DNA from 3 places in the Shinella sp. HZN7 genome. Region 1 is predicted to be linked to each of the others. Evidence: riboswitches for the same ligand, from Rfam matches in the RefSeq annotation. Region 1 holds a riboswitch; each other region holds the start of a gene.
The links. Region 1 has a riboswitch for thiamine pyrophosphate ahead of thiC (phosphomethylpyrimidine synthase ThiC). Riboswitches for the same ligand answer to the same signal wherever they lie in the genome.

Region 1 (6,082 bases):
GGAGCGGGCGGAGTTCCTGCGCCAGAACGCCCTGCTCGCCAACATCTGGACCGGCCTCGGCGCCACGACGACGACCGTCGTCGAGCCGAACCGGCACCATTTCGACATCGTCGACGGCCTTGCCGACCCCGAACACCCCCTCGCCAGAACCTTGCTGTCGTCCTGACCCGATGAGCACGCTTGCCGCCTATGGCGGCCTCTTCCTCGCCGCGCTCGTCGCCGCCACCATCCTGCCGGCCCAGTCCGAAGCGGTTCTCGGCGGCCTGCTGGCCACCGGAACCTATTCGCCGGCGCTGCTGATCCTCGTCGCCGGCACCGGCAATGTCCTGGGGTCGATCGTCAACTGGCTGCTCGGCCGCGGTGTAGAGCGGTTTCGCGGCACGCGATGGTTTCCGGTCAGCGACGGAAACCTCGATCGGGCGGGGCGATGGTATCGCAGATACGGCTGGTGGAGCCTGCTCTTGAGCTGGATGCCGGTCATCGGCGACCCGCTGACGGTGGCGGCCGGCATCATGCGCGAGCCCTTCCTGCGCTTTCTGGTCGTCGTCTCCATTGCCAAGTTCGGCCGCTACATCGTGCTCGCCGCCCTCGTGCTGCACTGGCTCTGAAATTTTTTCCGGAAGGAATGGAATGGGCGTCGCCCGGCTTTCGTATACTGGGGCATGAACGGAAAGACACCCGGCTTCAACGTGATCGGACAGCTCGCGGCGCTCAGGCGCTACGCGCTCTCGCTCGTGCGCAATCCGGACGAGGCCGAGGACCTCGTTCACGATGCGCTGGTCAAGGCATATGAGCGGCAATCGACCTTCCGCACCGGCGCCAGCGTGCGCAACTGGCTGATGTCGATCCTGCACAATGCGCATGTCGACCGCCTGCGCCAGCGCCGCTCGCAGGAACGCCGCCACGACGCCGCGGCGGAGCTGGCAGAGGCGTCCGTCCCGGCGAACCAGGACCATTCGGTGCGCCTGACGCAGCTGCGCAACGCCTTCTTCGCCCTGCCGGAAGACCAGCGCGAGGCCCTGCACCTCGTCGCGATCGAGGAGCTTTCCTACCAGGAGGCGGCCGAAACGCTGGGCATTCCGGTCGGCACGCTGATGTCGCGCGTCGCCCGCGCCCGCCAGCGGCTGCGCGCCTTCGAACAGAGCGGCGCGACCGCTCCCGTCACACATCTCAGGCTCGTCGGAGGCACTGGCGATGACAAGCAATGATCCCATTCTCGAAACCGACCTCAACGCCTATGTCGACGAGCAGCTCGCCGTCGGCCGGCGCATCGAGGTGGAGGCCTATCTTTCGGAACGGCCGGAGGTCGCGGCGCAGGTCATGAAGGACCTGCGCGTGCGCGACGAGCTTCGCCTGGCGCTCGCCGACCATCGCACGGTGATCCGGCAGGAAACGCGCGAGGCCGCGCGGCTCCTCGAACGCTCGCTGTCGCGCCGCCGCATCTTCTCCGTCTTCCGCCGCGCCGCAGCCATCGCCCTGTTCGTCGGCGCCGGCTGGACGGCCCATGCCGTGCTCGGCCCCTTCGGCGCCACCGAGGTCGTGGCCTCCACGCCGCCGCCCGCCTTCGTGGAAGAGGCCGTGCGCGCGCACAAGACGACGCTGCTGCGCGACACGATGGCCTCCCAGCCGGAGACCGAGACCTTCGATCCGGCCGAGATCCGCTCGGCAACCGCGATCGTGCTGCCGGACCTGCCGAAGGGCTGGGGCGTGATCGACACGCAGGTCTTCCCCTCCGCCTACGGCCCGAGCGTCGAGCTGGTGCTGGAACCGCGCAAGGACGAGCGCCTGTCGCTGTTCGCGGTACGCCCGGGCTCGTTCGCCGTGCAGCATGTCCTGCTCTTCCACGCCGACAATGCCCGGGCTGCCTATTGGCAGATCGGCGACGTCGCCTATGCGCTGGTGTCGGAAAGCCGCAAGGCCGACGACCTGGCTGAAACCGCGCGCGATCTCTCGCGCACGCTCTACTGATCAACCGCTTCCAAACCGAAGGAGACATTCGATGGACCCAGTACAACAGCGATTTGGCTACGGCGCGCAGGCGCAGTCGGCCGCCCTCTTCGACGAGGGCCTGCGCCAGCACATGCTGCGCGTCTACAACTACATGGGCGCGGGCCTCGTCATCACCGGCCTCGTCGCCTTCATCGTCGGCTCGACACCGGCCCTCTACGTGCCGATCTTCTCCTCGCCGCTGAAGTGGGTGGTGATGCTGGCGCCGCTCGCCTTCGTCTTCTTCTTCTCGTTCAAGATCCAGACGATGTCGGCCAGCGCCGCGCAGATGACCTTCTGGGCCTTCTGCGCCGTCATGGGCCTGTCGCTCGCCTCGGTGTTCCTCGTCTTCACCGGCACGAGCATCGCCCGCACCTTCTTCATTGCCGCCACCATGTTCGGCACGACGAGCCTCTACGGCTATGTGACGAAGCGTGACCTGTCGAAGTTCGGCTCGTTCCTGATCATGGGCCTGATCGGCGTCATCATCGCCTCGATCGTCAACATCTTCCTCGGTTCGACCGCGCTGCAGTTCGCCATTTCCGTGATCGGCATCGCCGTCTTCGTCGGTCTCACCGCCTGGGACACGCAGAACATCAAGGAACAGTATGCCGAGAACATCGACCAGGAATCGCAGCAGAAGATGGCCGTGTTCGGTGCGCTTTCGCTGTACCTGAACTTCGTCAACATCTTCCAGCTTCTGCTGAACTTCACGGGCGAACGCGAGTAGTCCTCGCAAGGGATTTCAAAGGGAACGGCTGGCAAGGCCCCGCCGTTCCCTGTTGACTCTGTCCCGCCCCACACCCTCCGGCGTCATCCTCGGCCTTGAGCCGAGGAGCTACGTCTCACCCGCAGCCTGTGGATGCTCGGGTCAAGCCCGAGCATGACGGAGGAGAGGGTGCCGCCAGGAAACGAGCAGCATTCTTTGAGGCAAGGCCTCCCCCTGACGAGGGGCCAGAGTGGCGCACCAATTCGTAAGTACTCACTTACTTATTTTACCCCGTTGACAAATCGGCCGGCAGCGTCTTTGCTTAGGGCATTCACCAGGGGGGTCCCGACAAGGGGCTGAGATACTGCTGGCATTCGCAGCGCAGTGACCCGTTGAACCTGATCCAGTTCATACTGGCGTAGGGACGGTGCAAGCGCTGTAGAACCCGAAATCCGCAACCCGGATTCCGCCTACGCGTCCTTCCATCATTCCGGCTCTAGGACTGGGTCTCCAACCGCAAACTTGGAGCCTCACGATGAACATTGCCGCCCAGAAGCTCACCCCCACCGTCACGACGGGGGCCCTGCCCGCCTCGCGAAAGGTCCACATAGCCGGCGAGCAGCACCCGGAGATCCGCGTGCCGATGCGCGAGATCGCGCTGCACCCGACCTCCGGCGAACCGCCGGTCATCGTCTACGACGCCTCCGGCCCCTATACCGACCCCGCCCATGTCGTCTCGATCGAGAGCGGCCTGCCGCGGCTGCGCGAGGCCTGGGTCGCAGCGCGCGGCGACACCGAGGACTATGAAGGCCGCCACATCCGCCCGGAAGACAACGGCTTTGCCACCGGCGAACGGCTGACGCCGGAATTTCCCGTGCGCAACCGGCCGCGCCGAGCGAAGGACGGCAAGGCGGTGACACAGCTCGCCTATGCCCGCGCCGGCATCATCACGCCGGAAATGGAATTCATCGCCATCCGCGAGAACCTCGGCCGCAAGGCCGCCAAAGAGGCGCTCATCCGCGACGGCGAGAGCTTCGGCGCCCATATCCCGGATTTCGTGACGCCGGAATTCGTTCGCCAGGAAGTCGCGAGCGGCCGGGCCATCATCCCGGCCAACATCAACCATCCGGAAGCCGAGCCGATGATCATCGGCCGGAACTTCCTGGTGAAGATCAACGCCAATATCGGCAATTCCGCCGTCACCTCCTCCATGGCGGAAGAGGTCGAGAAGATGGTCTGGGCGATCCGCTGGGGCGGCGATACGGTCATGGACCTCTCCACCGGCCGCAACATCCACAACATCCGCGAATGGATCATCCGCAATGCGCCGGTCCCGATCGGCACCGTGCCGCTCTACCAGGCGCTGGAGAAGGTCAACGGCATTGCCGAGGACCTCACCTGGGAGGTCTTCCGCGACACGCTGATCGAGCAGGCCGAACAGGGCGTCGACTATTTCACCATCCATGCCGGCGTGCGGCTCGCCTATATCCCGCTCACCGTGGGCCGCGTCACCGGCATCGTCTCGCGCGGCGGCTCGATCATGGCCAAGTGGTGTCTCCATCACCACCGGGAAAGCTTCCTCTACGAGCATTTCGAGGAGATCTGCGACATCTGCCGCGCCTATGACGTCTCCTTCTCGCTGGGCGACGGGCTGCGCCCCGGCTCGATCGCCGACGCCAACGACGCCGCGCAGTTCGCCGAACTCGAAACGCTCGGCGAGCTGACGCAGATCGCCTGGGCAAAGGACTGCCAGGTCATGATCGAAGGCCCCGGCCATGTGCCGATGCACAAGATCAAGGAGAACATGGACAAGCAGCTGAAGACCTGCGGCGAGGCGCCGTTCTACACGCTCGGGCCGCTGACGACCGACATCGCCCCCGGCTACGACCACATCACCTCGGGCATCGGCGCGGCGATGATCGGCTGGTTCGGCACGGCCATGCTCTGCTACGTCACGCCGAAGGAACATCTCGGCCTGCCCGACCGCGACGACGTGAAGGTCGGCGTCATCACCTACAAGATCGCCGCCCACGCCGCCGACCTCGCCAAGGGCCATCCGGCAGCGAAGATCCGCGACGACGCGCTGTCTCGCGCCCGCTTCGAGTTCCGCTGGGAGGACCAGTTCAACCTCTCGCTCGACCCGGAAACCGCCCGCGCCTTCCATGACGAGACGCTGCCGAAGGAGGCGCACAAGGTGGCGCATTTCTGCTCCATGTGCGGCCCGAAATTCTGCTCCATGCGCATCTCGCACGACATCCGCGCCGAGGCGCAGAAGGAGGGGCTGGAGGCCATGGCGGCGAAATATCGCGACGGCGGCGACCTCTACATGCCGCTTGCCGGCGTCCCGGCCGGAGAATGACCATGCGCGTCCTCGTCAAGGGGGCCGGCGTTGCCGGCCTCACGGTCGCCTGGCAGCTCTATCGCCACGGTTTCGACGTCACCATCACCGAGCGCGCCGAAAAGGTGGGCCTCGGGGCTTCCGGCTTTGCCGGCGGCATGCTGGCCCCCTGGTGCGAGCGGGAAAGCGCGGAGGAGCCCGTGCTCACGCTCGGCCGCTCGGCGGCCGACTGGTGGGAGGCGGCCGTGCCCGGCCATGTCAGGCGCCGGGGAACGCTGGTCGTCGCCGCCGGCCGCGATGCCGGGGAGCTCGACCGCTTCGCCCGCCGGACGAGCGGCTGGGAATGGCTGGACGATGCCGCCATCGCCGCGCTGGAACCGGATCTCGCCGGCCGCTTCCCCAAGGCCCTGTTCTTCCGGCAGGAAGCCCATCTCGATCCGCAACGGGCGCTCTCGGCCCTCACCGCCGGGCTCGAGGAGGCGCGCATGCGCTTCCTCTTCGGCGCGGACGGCACGCCGGATGCGGCACGCTACGACCGCGTGGTCGACTGCACCGGCGCGGCCCGGATCGGCAGTCTGCCGGATCTTAGGGGCGTGCGCGGCGAGATGCTCTATGTGGAGACCCCGGAGATCAGCCTCTCCCGCCCCGTCCGCCTGCTGCATCCGCGCCACCCGATCTATGTCGTGCCGCGCGGAAGGAACCGCTTCATGGTGGGCGCGACCATGATCGAAAGCGCCGACGGCGGCGGCATCACCGCCCGCTCGCTCATGGAGCTGCTGAACGCCGCCTACACGCTGCACCCGGCCTTTGGCGAGGCGCGGCTCACGGAAACCGGTGCCGGCATCCGCCCGGCCTATCCCGACAACCTGCCGCGCGTCAGCGAGCATGATGGCACGCTCCATGTGAACGGCCTCTATCGCCACGGCTTCCTGCTGGCCCCCGCCATGGCGGCGGAGGTCGCGCGGCGGCTTCTTGCAGAACAGGCACGACCGGAAAGGAGGGCATCATGACCTTCATCATCAACGGCGAGGAACAGGAGGTCGCGGCGA
Region 2 (6,082 bases), 1.3 Mb from region 1:
TGCGCATGCCACGTTCGATGACGAAGGGCTCCTCGCCGAGATTGACGAGCAGCACCTTCACCTCGCCGCGATAGTCGCTGTCGATCGTGCCGGGCGTGTTGAGGCAGGTGATGCCGTTCTTGAAGGCAAGGCCGGAGCGGGGGCGGACCTGTCCCTCGTAGCCGGCCGGGATCTCGAAGACGAAGCCGGTCGGCACCAGGGCGCGCTGGCCGGGCGGCAGCGTCAGCGGCTGATCTTCCGCCACGGCGGCGCGCAGGTCCATGCCGGCGGCGCCGCCGGTCTCGTAGGCGGGAAGCGCGATGCCCGCGCCATGCGGCAGGCGGAGAAGGCAGAGCGTGGGCTGGGTGGGGGCATGTGCGTTCATGCGCCCATAAGCCGGCCGCAGTCCCACCCCGTCAATTGCATCTTCCCGGCGGAGCCTGTAAAGACCGCGGCAACTCACAGGATATTGCAGAAAATGGCCGAAACCCTTGCAGAGGCGGTCTCCCGCCGCCGCACCTTTGCGATCATCGCGCACCCGGACGCCGGTAAGACGACTCTCACGGAAAAGCTGCTGCTTTTCGGCGGCGCCATCCAGCTCGCCGGCGAAGTGAAGGCGAAGAAGGACCGCATCCAGACCCGCTCGGACTGGATGAAGATCGAGCGTGAACGCGGCATCTCCGTCGTCACCTCGGTGATGACCTTCGAATATGACGGCAACGTCTTCAACATTCTCGATACGCCCGGCCACGAGGACTTCGCCGACGACACCTACCGCACGCTGACGGCGGTGGATGCGGCCGTCATGGTCATCGACGCCGCCAAGGGCATCGAGCCGCGCACGCTGAAGCTGTTCGAGGTCTGCCGCCTGCGCGACATCCCGATCATCACCTTCGTCAACAAGATGGACCGCGAAAGCCGCGACCCGTTCGAAATCCTCGACGAGGTGGAGGAGAAGCTGGCGCTCGACACCGCCCCGGTCACCTGGCCGGTCGGCCGCTCGAAGACCTTCTGCGGCTCCTATCACCTGGCCGACCGCACCTTCCGCGGCTCGGACACGCAGGTGCAGCCGACGAAGATCGACGACCCGGCGGTGGTGGCGAAGAACCTGCCGGAAAACGAGCGGGCCGCCTTCACCGAGGAGCTCGAGCTCGCCCGCGAGGCCTGCCGGCCCTACGACCAGGCGGCCTTCCTGGAGGGGCACATGACGCCGGTCTTCTTCGGCTCGGCGCTCCGGAATTTCGGCGTTCGCGACCTTATCAACGCGCTCGGCGCCTTCGCGCCGCCGCCGCGCGACCAGGTGGCGGATGTGCGCAAGGTCCATGCCTCGGAAGACAGGATGACAGCCTTCGTCTTCAAGATCCAGGCGAACATGGACCCGAACCATCGCGACCGCATCGCCTTCGCCCGCGTCTGCTCCGGCATGCTGGAGCGCGGCATGAAGGTGCGCCTTGCCCGCACGGGCAAGACGATCGGCCTTTCGGCCCCGCAGTTCTTCTTCGCCTCGCAGCGCCAGCTCGCCGATACGGCCTATGCCGGCGACGTGGTGGGCATCCCCAACCATGGCACGCTCCGGATCGGCGATACGCTGACGGAAGGCGAGGCGCTGGTCTTCGAAGGCGTGCCGAACTTCGCGCCGGAAATCCTGCGCCGCGTGCGGCTGGAGGATGCGATGAAGGCCAAGAAGCTGAAGGAAGCGCTCCAGCAGATGGCGGAGGAGGGCGTCGTGCAGCTCTTCTCGCCGGAAGACGGCTCGCCCGCCATCGTCGGCGTCGTCGGCGCGCTGCAGCTCGACGTGTTGAAGGAGCGGCTTTCGGCGGAATACGGCCTGCCCGTCTCCTTCGAAATGTCGCGCTTTTCCGTCTGCCGCTGGATTTCGTCGGACAGCGCGGCGGAGCTGGACAAGTTCGTCACCCAGCGCCGCGGCGATATCGCCCGCGACCTCGACGGCGACCCGGTCTTCCTGGCGCAGGATGCCTTCTCGCTGCGCTACGAGGCGGAACGCTATCCAGCGATCAAGATGGTCGCGATCAAGGAATACCACGTCACCAAGGCCTGAGCGGGCGGGGTCACCCGCCCACGAGCCCAGGAGGCGCGCTTCCGGTTCCATATGCGATTGCCCTGCCACGGGTGGGGAGAAGGATGCATGGTGCCGGTGGCAAATGCGCCACGACGCCACTTTCGGCGTGACAGGCGCCGCGTCATTTGCGAAAACCCGTTCAAGACAGGGGCGTCCGTCACAAGGCGGGCTGAGAAGCACCCTTTGAACCTGAACCGGATCATGCCGGCGGAGGGAGTCGAACGGGTGCCGCATCGACGCCACCCCGAGGCCGCCCCTGCCGGGAAGGAGGCGAGATGGCCGACACAATCGCAAACATTCTCTCGATCGCGGGCTCCGACCCCTCGGGCGGCGCCGGCATCCAGGCGGATCTCAAGACGTTCGCCGCGCGCGGTACCTATGGCATGGCGGCGCTGACGGCCCTGACGGCGCAGAACACGCAGGGCGTTTCCGGCGTGCATCTGGTTCCGCCCGACTTCGTGGCGGCGCAGGTCGCCGCGGTTTTCGCCGACATCCGGGTGGATGCGGTGAAGATCGGCATGATCGCCTCGGCGGAGATCGCCGAAGCGGTGGCGGCCGCGCTGTCGCCGCATCGCGCGGTTCCCATCGTGCTCGATCCGGTCATGGTCGCCAAGGGCGGGGCTTCGCTCCTGGCGCAGGAGGCCGTGGCCGCACTGACGCGCCAGCTCCTGCCGCGCGCAAGCGTGCTCACGCCGAACCTGCCGGAGGCGGCCGCCCTCCTTCGTGAGGCGGAGGCCGTGGACCGGGCCGGCATGGAGGACCAGGCAAGGCGGCTGCTCGACCTCGGGCCGAAGGCGGTGCTGCTGAAGGGCGGGCACCTGCCGGGCAGCGAGAGCCCGGATGTGCTCGCGACGCCCGATCGGATGCACTGGTACGAGGGCGTGCGGGTGCTGACGCGCAACACGCATGGCACCGGCTGCTCGCTGTCGAGCGCGATCGCCGCCGAGCTCGGCAAGGGGCAGGCGCTCGCCGATGCCGTGGCGGCGGCCAAGCGCTTCATCGCCGGTGCCGTGCGCCTGTCGGATGCGCTGACCGTCGGCTCGGGCCACGGTCCGCTGCATCATTTCCACCTGTCCGGCAACTGATCGGTCAGCGGTCGGCGAGCGCGAGCCGGAGGCCCATGAGGCCGAGGGCGGCGGCGAAGCTGCGCTGCATCCAGACGATGACCGCCGGCCGGCTCAGCACCTGCCGGCGCAGGCCGGCGGCAAGCGCCCCATAGCCGACGAAGACGAGGAAGGTGAGGGCCATGAAGACGCCGCCGAGGAAGAGCATCTGGCCCGTGGCAGCGCCGGAGGCGCTCGCCGGGATGAACTGCGGCAGGAAGGCGAGGAAGAACAGCGAGAGCTTCGGGTTGAAGATGTTGGTGAGGATGCCCTTGCGCACGATCCTCAGCGCATTGCCGGCCGGTGCCTGCTCCGGCCCGACATCCAGCGCATTGCTGTCCTTCAGCAGGCTCCAGGCGATGAACAGGAGATAGGCGACGCCGACATAGCGCAGCACCTCGAAGGCGAGCGCGCTGGCATGCAGCACGGCGGCAAGGCCGACCACGCTGGCGAGGATATGCGGAACGATGCCGAGCGTGCAGCCGAAGGCGGCAAGGACGGCGGCGCGGAACCCGCCGCTGATGCCGAGCGCCAGCGTATAGATCACGCCGGTGCCCGGCAGGAGGATGACGACGAGCGAGGTGATGAGGAATTCTAGGGTCATGTCCGGTCCCGTGCGGTTTGAAAGGCGGCAGGGAACACCGGAAGGGCGCCGGGGGTCTTGAACGAAATTGCGGGGTACGCGCCGCTCAGGCGCGCGCGGCGAGAAAGGCGCCGGGCGTATAACCGTAGCGGCGGGTGAAATTGCGCGTCATGTGGCTCTGGTCGGCAAAGCCGGCTTCGATGGCGGCCTCGGCAAGCGGGGTGCCGGCCGCGATCAGCCGGCGGGCAAGCTCGGTGCGGCGCTGGAGCAGGTAGGCATGCGGCGTCAGGCCGGTGAGCCGGGCGAAATCGCGCACCAGCCGGAAACGGCCGAGTCCGCAGTCGCCGGCAAGGTCCTCCAACGTCACCGCCAGGGCCGGGTCGGCGTCGAGCCGGTCGCGGGCACGACCGATGGCCGCCGGACCATCCTGCCGCGGCGCCTCTTCGCGCAGCACGGCGGCGAGCAGCAGGAGAAGCTGTTCCTCGCGGCCGAGCGCGTCGGCGCCGGCGTCAAGAAGCAGGGCGAGCAGCCGGGAAACCAGGCCTGCGATACGCCCGTCGTCCAGCACCGGCGCGTAGAATTCCTCGCGCGGGCGCCCTTCGAAAATATCCTCCGCCGCCCCGCGGACGAGCGCCGGCTCCAGATAGAGCATGCGCCAGGCGCGTGGGGCATCGCCGAGCGGCGCGCCATCATGCACCTCGCCGGGGTTGACGGTGATCGTGTTGCCGGCCGCCGCCTCCACCAGACCGCGCCCGCTCGCCGATTTCTGCGCGCCGCGCTCGATGAGGCCGATGCCGTAGGTCTCGTGGGTGTGGCGCGCGAATGTATGCCGGCTGTCGGCGAAGACCGCCTCGATGCCCTCCACGCCCGTTCGCACGATCCGGAAGCGCTCCGTCGCCATGGCTCAATCCCTCGCGACGCCGGGAAGCGCCGCCGTCTCGCCGAACCAATCGAGGGCCGAGCGGCACCAGATCTGGCGCGTCGGTTTCAGCGCCGCACGCTGGTTGATGCTGCCCCAGCGGATGCCCCAGGTCGCGGCGTCCTCGGCGGTGCCTGTCGTGAACAGCGGCGCGCCGCATTCGGGGCAGAAATATTGCAGGCGCTTGCGGCCGTTCCCGGCGGTCTTCGTGTAGAGTTTCGGCGGGTTGCCGGTAAGGCGCACCGCCTCGCGCGAGGCGCTCGCGGTGACGCGATAGGGCGAGCCGGTCAGCCGCTGGCAATCCGTGCAATGACAGATGGAGATCGCCTCCGGGTCGATCTCGGCCTCGTAGGTCACGAAGCCGCAATGGCATTGGCCGTCGATCCGCATGGTCCATCCTTCCGCCGCGGGATTGGGCGGAAGGATAGGGTTTCGCGGCCGCGCGTCAATGCGCCGGCGTGAGGAAGGTGCGGCTCTGCAATTCGCGCAACGCCCGGCCGTTGTCCGCGAAACCGGCCGGCGAGGACAGGGGCCGTTCACAAAACGCGTGTTCCGCCGGAAACTGTGTCCTGGCCCGCCGTCATCATAATGACACGCACGGTTTCGGCCCGTTTACATTCGTTAACGCATTTTTACCCATTTGCGTTGAAAATCCGGGCAGTGCCATGGTTAATGCGTCGGATCCATCACCGGTTCGTGCCGGTCTTCGAAAGCGAGAATAGCGTCATGTGCCGTTGGGCAGCCTATCGCGGAGAGCCGCTTTTCCTTGAGGAACTGGTGTCCTCGCCTGCCCATTCGCTGATCGAGCAATCCCACTGCGCCACCCGCGCCAAGACGGCGACCAATGGCGACGGTTTCGGCATCGCCTGGTATGGCGAGCGCCCGGAGCCCGGCCGCTACCGCGACATCCTGCCGGCCTGGTCGGATTGCAACCTCAGAAGCATCGCCAGGCAGGTGCGCTCGCCGCTCTTTCTTGCCCATGTGCGCGCCGCGACGGGCGGCGGCACGCGGCGCGACAACTGCCATCCCTTCGTCCACGGCGTCTGGTCCTTCATGCACAACGGCCAGATCGCCGATTTCGAGCACCTGCGCCGGCCGCTGGAAACCATGCTGGACAACGATCTCTACACGGCCCGCACCGGCTCGACGGATTCCGAGCTGCTGTTCCTGCTCGCCCTGCAGTTCGGCCTTGCCCGCGATCCGCTCGGCGCCATGGCCGAGACGATCGCCTTCGTCGAGCGGCTCGCCGCCCATCTGGAGCGCCGCGTTCTCGTGCGCTTCACCGCCGCCTTCACGGATGGCGACCAGCTCTATGCGGTGCGCTATGCGACGGACTATGCCGCGCCGACGCTCTATGCCGCGCCGATGGGTGCGACGGGCGGCTACTGCCTGGTCTCCGAGCCGCTGAACGACGACAC
Region 3 (6,082 bases), 620 kb from region 1:
CTGGCAGCCTGACAGAAGCGTGCCGGCAAGCATCAACGCCGCAAGGGGCTTCAAAACCCCGCGTCCGCATACCATTGCAGCTTCCTGCGATGCTCTCGCCATATCTCTTGCCCACAGCCCGAACCGGGTCCTCGAATGGATGAGATAGACGCACCATACCTGGCCGGCAACTCCCGATTCGACAAACGCTTCCCTTGTGGCTCCGGTGACACAGGGGGGCGTCCAAATTGTGGCGTGCCGCCGGAACGCCCCGCCGGTCGCGCCGCTAAAGCGCGGAATGACCGAGGAATTTTGCAACGGCCGGTGGTTCCCGACGCGAGAGGAAATCGCCGACGGGCTCATCGAGAAGGATCGCGCCCGCCTCAAGGAACATCACCCGGTCGGCCAGCCGGCGGATGTCCTCCGGCTGGTGGGTGATGAAGAGCATCGTGCTCTTCGTCTCGCTGCGCAGTTCCGCCAGAAGTTTCGCCATCTCCGCCCGCATGGCCGGATCGAGCGCGGCGAAGGGCTCGTCGAGCAGGAGGATGGGTCGGCGCCGCACCAGGGCGCGGGCGAGCGCCACGCGCTGCCGCTCGCCGCCGGAAAGCGAGCCCGGCAGGCGCCGCTCGTAGCCGCCGAGGCCGACGCGCGCGAGCGCCGTGAACACGCGCTGGCGTGCCGGCGCATCCAGCCGCAGCGCCGGATCGATGCCGAGGCCGACATTGTCGGCGATCGTCAGATGCGCGAAGAGATTGTTGTCCTGGAAGATGATCGAGACCGGCCGTTCCGCGGGATCGCGCCCCGCCATGTCTTCGCCGAGCAGCCGGACATCGCCCGAAGCCGGCGCCTGGAAGCCGGCGATGACGTTGAACAGCGTCGATTTTCCTGCGCCCGAGGGGCCGGCCACGGCGACTGCGGCACCGGTGGGAATGGCGCAGTCGAAGGAAAGCCGCTTCTCCTCGAAGCGCACGATGACATCGGTGAGGCGGATGGCAAGGTCAGGCATCGGCGCTTTGTCTTTCGGTCGGGCGCTCCGCCGTGGTCGAGGGCAGCGTCAGGAGAAGGCATATCACGCCGAGCAGCAGCGCGATGCCGGCGGCGTCCGCCGTGCGATAACTCGCCATGCGGGAGAAAAGCAGCCAGGGCAGGGTGATGAAGCCTTCCGCGCCGAAGATGGCGACGGCGCCGAGATCGCCGAGCGACAGCGCCATGGCGAAGGCGAAGGCCGTGAGCAGCGGCTTCTTCAGGGCCGGCAGGTCGATCCATCGCAGGCGATGCAATCCGGTGACGCCGAGGCTGAGCGCGAGCCGGGTGGTGCGCGAGAGGTGGGTGCGATAGGCCGGCTCCAGCACGCGCACGACGAAGGGCAGCGCCATCAGCGCATTGAGGACGGTGATGACGGCAGGGGCGAAGCGCCCGGTCTCGCCGAAGGTCCTCAGCACGAGGAACCAGCCCGTGGCGACGACGACCGGCGGCACGAGCAGGATGAGCGAACCGACCGCCGGCAGTGCGCGGCCCATCAGCCGCGTCGCGATGCCCGCATCGCCCGTTTCGGCAAGCCGCGGCACGAGCACGATGGGCAGCGCGATCGCGAGGCTGAGGCAGGCTGAGGCGAAGGAAATGGCAAGGCTGGTGAGGAGCGCCCGGTGCAGCAGCGGATCGAGCGCCAGCCGGCCGAGATCGGCGGAAAGGCCCGAGACGAGGGTGGCGGCGAGCGGGGCGGCGGTGAAGAGGGTGAAGAGAAGGATGACGAGGCCGTCGGGGACGCGCCGCCTGCGGCCGTCGAAACGGCGGATGGCGCGGCCCGCCGTCATGCCTTCCTCGGGCGGGCGGGCGAACAGCGAGATCAGCCAGAGCAGGCTTGCCGTGACGAGGATCTGCAGGAAGGCGAGCAGCACCGCGCGCTGGGGGTCGAAATCGAAGCGCAGCGCCTGGTAGATCGCCACCTCGATCGTGGTCGCGGCCGGCCCGCCGCCGAGCGTCAGCACGATGGTGAAGCTCGTCGTGCAGAGCATGAAGACGAGGCCGGCGATGCCCGGCAGGACCCGCCGGATCACCGGCCATTCGATCAGCCGGAACACCGCGCCGCCGCCCATGCCGAGATTGGCGGAGGTCAGCCAGTATTCCGCCGGAATGCGGTCGAGGGCCGCCAGCAGGAAGCGCGCGGCGAGCGGCAGGTTGAAGAAGACGTGGGCGATCAGGATGCCGGCAAGCCCGTAGACGCTGACCGGGTTCTGCAGCCCGGCAAGCCCGAGCAGGTCGTTGACGACGCCCTGCCGGCCCCAGATCTCGATGACGCCGAGCGCGGCGACCAGCGCCGGCAGGCCGAGCGGCACGACGGACAGCCGGATGATCCAGACGCGGCCCGGAAAATCCCGCTGCCGGGCGAGCGCCCGGGCGACGGGAATGGCGAGCAGGACGGACAGCAGCGTGGAGAGCGTCGCCTGCAGCAGCGTGAACCGCGCGACGCGTCCGATATAGGCATCAAGGAGCGGCGCACCGGCGCCAGGGCCGGCATGAGCGAGAAGCACGGCCGTCGCCGCACCGACGAAGGCGAGCACGGTGCCGAGGGCGAGGCCCCCGGCGACACGCAGCGTCCGTCGCTCAGTGCGGGCGAAGATCACGTTACCTGGCGCTCATCGCCGCCAGCCATTCGTCGATCCAGGCCTTGCGGTTGGCCGCGACCTCGTCCGACGACATCAGGAAGGTCTTTTCCGGCTTCACCAGCGCGTCGAAGGCTGCAGGCAGCGGATCCTTCGTCTTTGCGGCCGGCATCATCCAGTTGGTCTCCGGGATGATCGACTGGAAGTCCGGGCCGGTCATGAAGGTGAGGAACTGGCGGGCAAGATCCTTGTCGTCGGCGGTGCGCGTCAGGCCGGCGACCTCGATCTGCACGTAGTGGCCCTCGGAGAAGGCGGCGGCCTTGTAGCGCTCGGTCTGTTCCGCGATGACGTGGTAGGCGGGCGAGGTCGTGTAGGACAGCACCATCGGCGCCTCGCCCTTGGTGAAGAGGCCGTAGGCTTCCGACCAGCCGGGTGTCACCGTCAGCACGCGGTCCTTCAGCTTGCCCCAGGCCCCGGCCGCCTCGTCGCCATAGACCGACTTCACCCACAGCAGCAGGCCGAGACCCGGCGTCGAGGTGCGCGGGTCCTCGATGACGATTTTTTGCGACGGGTCGCCCTCGACCAGCTCCTTCAGGCTCGTCGGCGGGGTCTTGAGCGTCTCGCTGTCATAGACGACGGCGAAATGGCCGTAGTCGTAGGGCAGGAACGTGTCGTCGGAAAAACCGCCCGGCACCGTCAGGCCTTCCGGCGAAAGGCCGTGCGCCTCGAAGAGGCCGGTCGCCTTGGCCTCGGTGATCAGGTTGGTGTCGAGGCCGAGCACCAGGTCGGCCTTCGTGCCCTCGCCTTCGAGCTTCAGGCGCGTCAGGAGTTCCACGCCGTCGGCAACGCCGACCCATTCGACGGTGCAGCCGCAGGTTTTCTCGAAGGCTTCCTTGACCTTCGGGCCGGGACCCCATTCGGCGACGAAGCTCTCATAGGTGTAGACGGTCAGCGTCTTTTCCTGCGCCAGCACGGGAAGGGCGAGGGAAACGGCGAGCGCCGCGATGGTGGAGAAAAGTGTCTTGCGCATCCGCGCCTCCTTGCTGTTCACAAAACGGGAGTAGGGCGCTGGATGTGCCGTCTAATCCCTCCGCCGGTACGAGCCGGATCAGGTTCTTCGGGTTGGCGAAACCGCCTCTCAGCCAGCGGATCGAAATCCGCGGGCACCCCGTTAGAGCAAGGCAAGGCATAATCCCGCTTGCGGCGGGGCGCAAGAGGGCGGCGGCAAGCAAAAGGCCGGCGAAAGCGCCGGCCCCGACCTGTCAAAAAGCCTGCCTGCCTCTTTTCGGTCACGCGATGAAACGCTCGGGGCGATAGGGGCCGATATTGATGACGGTCCGCTCGCCCAGCATCTTTTCCGCCAGCACGCGGCCGGTGATCGGGCCGAGCGTCATGCCGTGATGGGCGTGGCCGAAGGCGAACCAGAGGCCGGCGTGGCGCGGAGCCTTGCCGATGATCGGCATCATGTCCGGCGTGCAGGGGCGGGCGCCCATCCAGGGCTCCTCGTCGCGGCGTTCGGCGAGCGGGAAGAATTCCCGCGCCACCTTTTCGGCCCGGCGCAACTGCACCGGCGTCTTGCGCGTGTCGCGCTTGGCGAATTCGGCCCCGGTGGTGAGGCGGATGCCGCGCTGCATGGGCGCGAGGAAATAGCCGCGCTCGGCATCCAGCACCCAGTTGTTGAGCGTCGCGCCCTCTTCCGCACCGTAATGCATGTGATAGCCGCGCTTGACGGCGAGCGGGAAGCGGTAGCCGAGCTTGCGCGTCACCGTATCGGCCCAGGGACCGAGCGCGACGACGACTTCCTTGCCTTCGAGCGGGCCTTCCGGCGTGGCGATGCGCCAGCCTTCACCTTCCAGCACATGCTCGATGGTCGCTGCATCGCCCGACTTGAGTTCGCCGCCGAGCGACTGGAAATAGGCGAGGTAGCGCTTCAGGAGGCTCTGCGGATCGAGGATCGACCATGGGTCGGTCCAGCGCAGGCCGCCGGTGAGCTCGGCGCGGATGGACGGCTCGACCTCGGCCACCTCCCGCGTCGTCAGCTTCTGGTGGTTGACGCCGAAATTGGCCGACAGCTTTTCGGCGTCCGCATAGGCCTTGTCGCGCTCCTTCTCCGTGCGGAAAACCTTCATCCAGCCGTCCTTGCGGATGAGGTCGTCCGCGCCGGACGCGGCGATGAGGTCGGCATGTTCGGAAATCGAGTTCTCGATGAGCGGCGCATAGAGATGGGCGATGCTCTGGTGCTGGCGGAAGCCGGAATGCCACCAGTAGCGGGCAAGGAACGGAATGATGCCGGGGATCGCCGAGGGGTGGTAGTGCGCGTCGATCGTGTTGTTCAGCGCATAGCGGAAGAGCGCGCCGAAATCATGCGGGAAACCATAGGGGAAGACGCCCTCGCGCTGGATCAGGCCGGCATTGCCGTAGGAGGTTTCTTCCGCCGCGCCGCGGCGGTCGACGAGCACCACCGACTTGCCGCGCCGGAGGAGATGGATCGCGGTCGAAATGCCGACCACGCCCGCGCCGAGAACGATGACATCCGTCTTCATGAGCCTGCCCCAGGAGATTTTCGTTTGCGCATCAATGCATGCGGGCTCGCGCCAAGGCAAGGCGCGTCATTGTCCCGCCAGCCGCAGCAGGTTTTCGATCGCCGCGTGTTCGAAGCCGCCGATGCCCTCGGAAATATCGGCCTTGATGGCGGACGCCACGGCGTCCTCGTCGCGCTTGCGCAGCGCGGCGATCGCTTCCTGGTGGCGATCGACGAAATAGAGCTGGGCGACATGCTCCATGGCGATACCGAGGAAGGGGCCGAGCTGGAGCCAGATGCTCTCCACCATCGGCATGATCACCTGCTCGGGATTGGCGGTATAGAGCGTGCGATGGAATTCCTGGTTCAGGAGCAGGGCATTGGCATTGTCCTTGCGGGCGATCGCCTCGTCCTGCGCCCTGTCGATCTCTTCCAGCCGGTCGATCCGGCGCTCCGTGATATGCGGCACCGCCCGGCGCGCGGCATGCTGCTCCAGCACGGAACGCAGCGAGACGAGTTCGCTGAACCGGTCCGCCGTCATGCGCGGCACCATGATGCGCCTGTTGTCGAGCACGCGCAGCGCGCCTTCCGACGAGAGGCGGCGCAACGCCTCGCGCACCGGTGTCGGGCTACTCTCCATCGCTTCGGCGATGCCGCGGATCGTCAGCGATTCCCCCGGCCGGATCGAGCCGACCATGATCGCCTGGCGCAGGCGCCGGTGCGCATATTCATGCGTCGTCATGCCTTCCGGCCGGTCCAGTGGCTCAAGCGCCAAGTTGCCCAATCCATCCCTCCACGAAAGGCTGCCAGATGCTATCCTATGCTTTGTGACAGGTTCTAGCAGCTTGACCCCCGACAAGAAAGTGTGCATATTTTGAAAATGTGATCACAAAAATAATTATGTGATACGGAAGGGAACCATGACTGCGAACAATGATGCCAATTGGCTGATCAATGCCGACGGCGTGGAGAGCATCCA

Region 2: linked by a shared signal. The riboswitch ahead of thiD (bifunctional hydroxymethylpyrimidine kinase/phosphomethylpyrimidine kinase) and the one ahead of thiC (phosphomethylpyrimidine synthase ThiC) in region 1 are both predicted to bind thiamine pyrophosphate.
Region 3: linked by a shared signal. The riboswitch ahead of thiB (thiamine ABC transporter substrate binding subunit) and the one ahead of thiC (phosphomethylpyrimidine synthase ThiC) in region 1 are both predicted to bind thiamine pyrophosphate.

The regions. Positions count from the first base shown of each region.
Region 1 covers NZ_CP015736.1:3,364,272-3,370,353, forward strand. Annotated here, with positions in the region: gene shn_RS16205 (alpha/beta hydrolase) at 1-166, shown strand, start outside; gene shn_RS16210 (YqaA family protein) at 171-608, shown strand; gene shn_RS16215 (sigma-70 family RNA polymerase sigma factor) at 663-1,208, shown strand; gene shn_RS16220 (anti-sigma factor) at 1,195-1,968, shown strand; gene shn_RS16225 (Bax inhibitor-1/YccA family protein) at 2,000-2,716, shown strand; TPP riboswitch at 3,022-3,138, shown strand; gene thiC (phosphomethylpyrimidine synthase ThiC) at 3,231-5,054, shown strand; gene thiO (glycine oxidase ThiO) at 5,057-6,043, shown strand; gene thiS (sulfur carrier protein ThiS) at 6,040-6,082, shown strand, end outside.
Region 2 covers NZ_CP015736.1:4,660,311-4,666,392, forward strand. Annotated here, with positions in the region: gene dut (dUTP diphosphatase) at 1-364, opposite strand, end outside; gene shn_RS22325 (peptide chain release factor 3) at 458-2,038, shown strand; TPP riboswitch at 2,196-2,292, shown strand; gene thiD (bifunctional hydroxymethylpyrimidine kinase/phosphomethylpyrimidine kinase) at 2,335-3,144, shown strand; gene shn_RS22335 (LysE family translocator) at 3,149-3,766, opposite strand; gene shn_RS22340 (AraC family transcriptional regulator) at 3,852-4,646, opposite strand; gene shn_RS22345 (GFA family protein) at 4,650-5,054, opposite strand; gene shn_RS22350 (class II glutamine amidotransferase) at 5,391-6,082, shown strand, end outside.
Region 3 covers NZ_CP015736.1:3,986,366-3,992,447, reverse strand. Annotated here, with positions in the region: gene shn_RS19245 (M48 family metalloprotease) at 1-75, opposite strand, end outside; gene thiQ (thiamine ABC transporter ATP-binding protein) at 266-985, opposite strand; gene thiP (thiamine/thiamine pyrophosphate ABC transporter permease) at 978-2,600, opposite strand; gene thiB (thiamine ABC transporter substrate binding subunit) at 2,605-3,612, opposite strand; TPP riboswitch at 3,651-3,763, opposite strand; gene shn_RS19225 (FAD-binding oxidoreductase) at 3,872-5,125, opposite strand; gene shn_RS19220 (GntR family transcriptional regulator) at 5,192-5,845, opposite strand; gene shn_RS19215 (glutamine synthetase family protein) at 6,024-6,082, shown strand, end outside.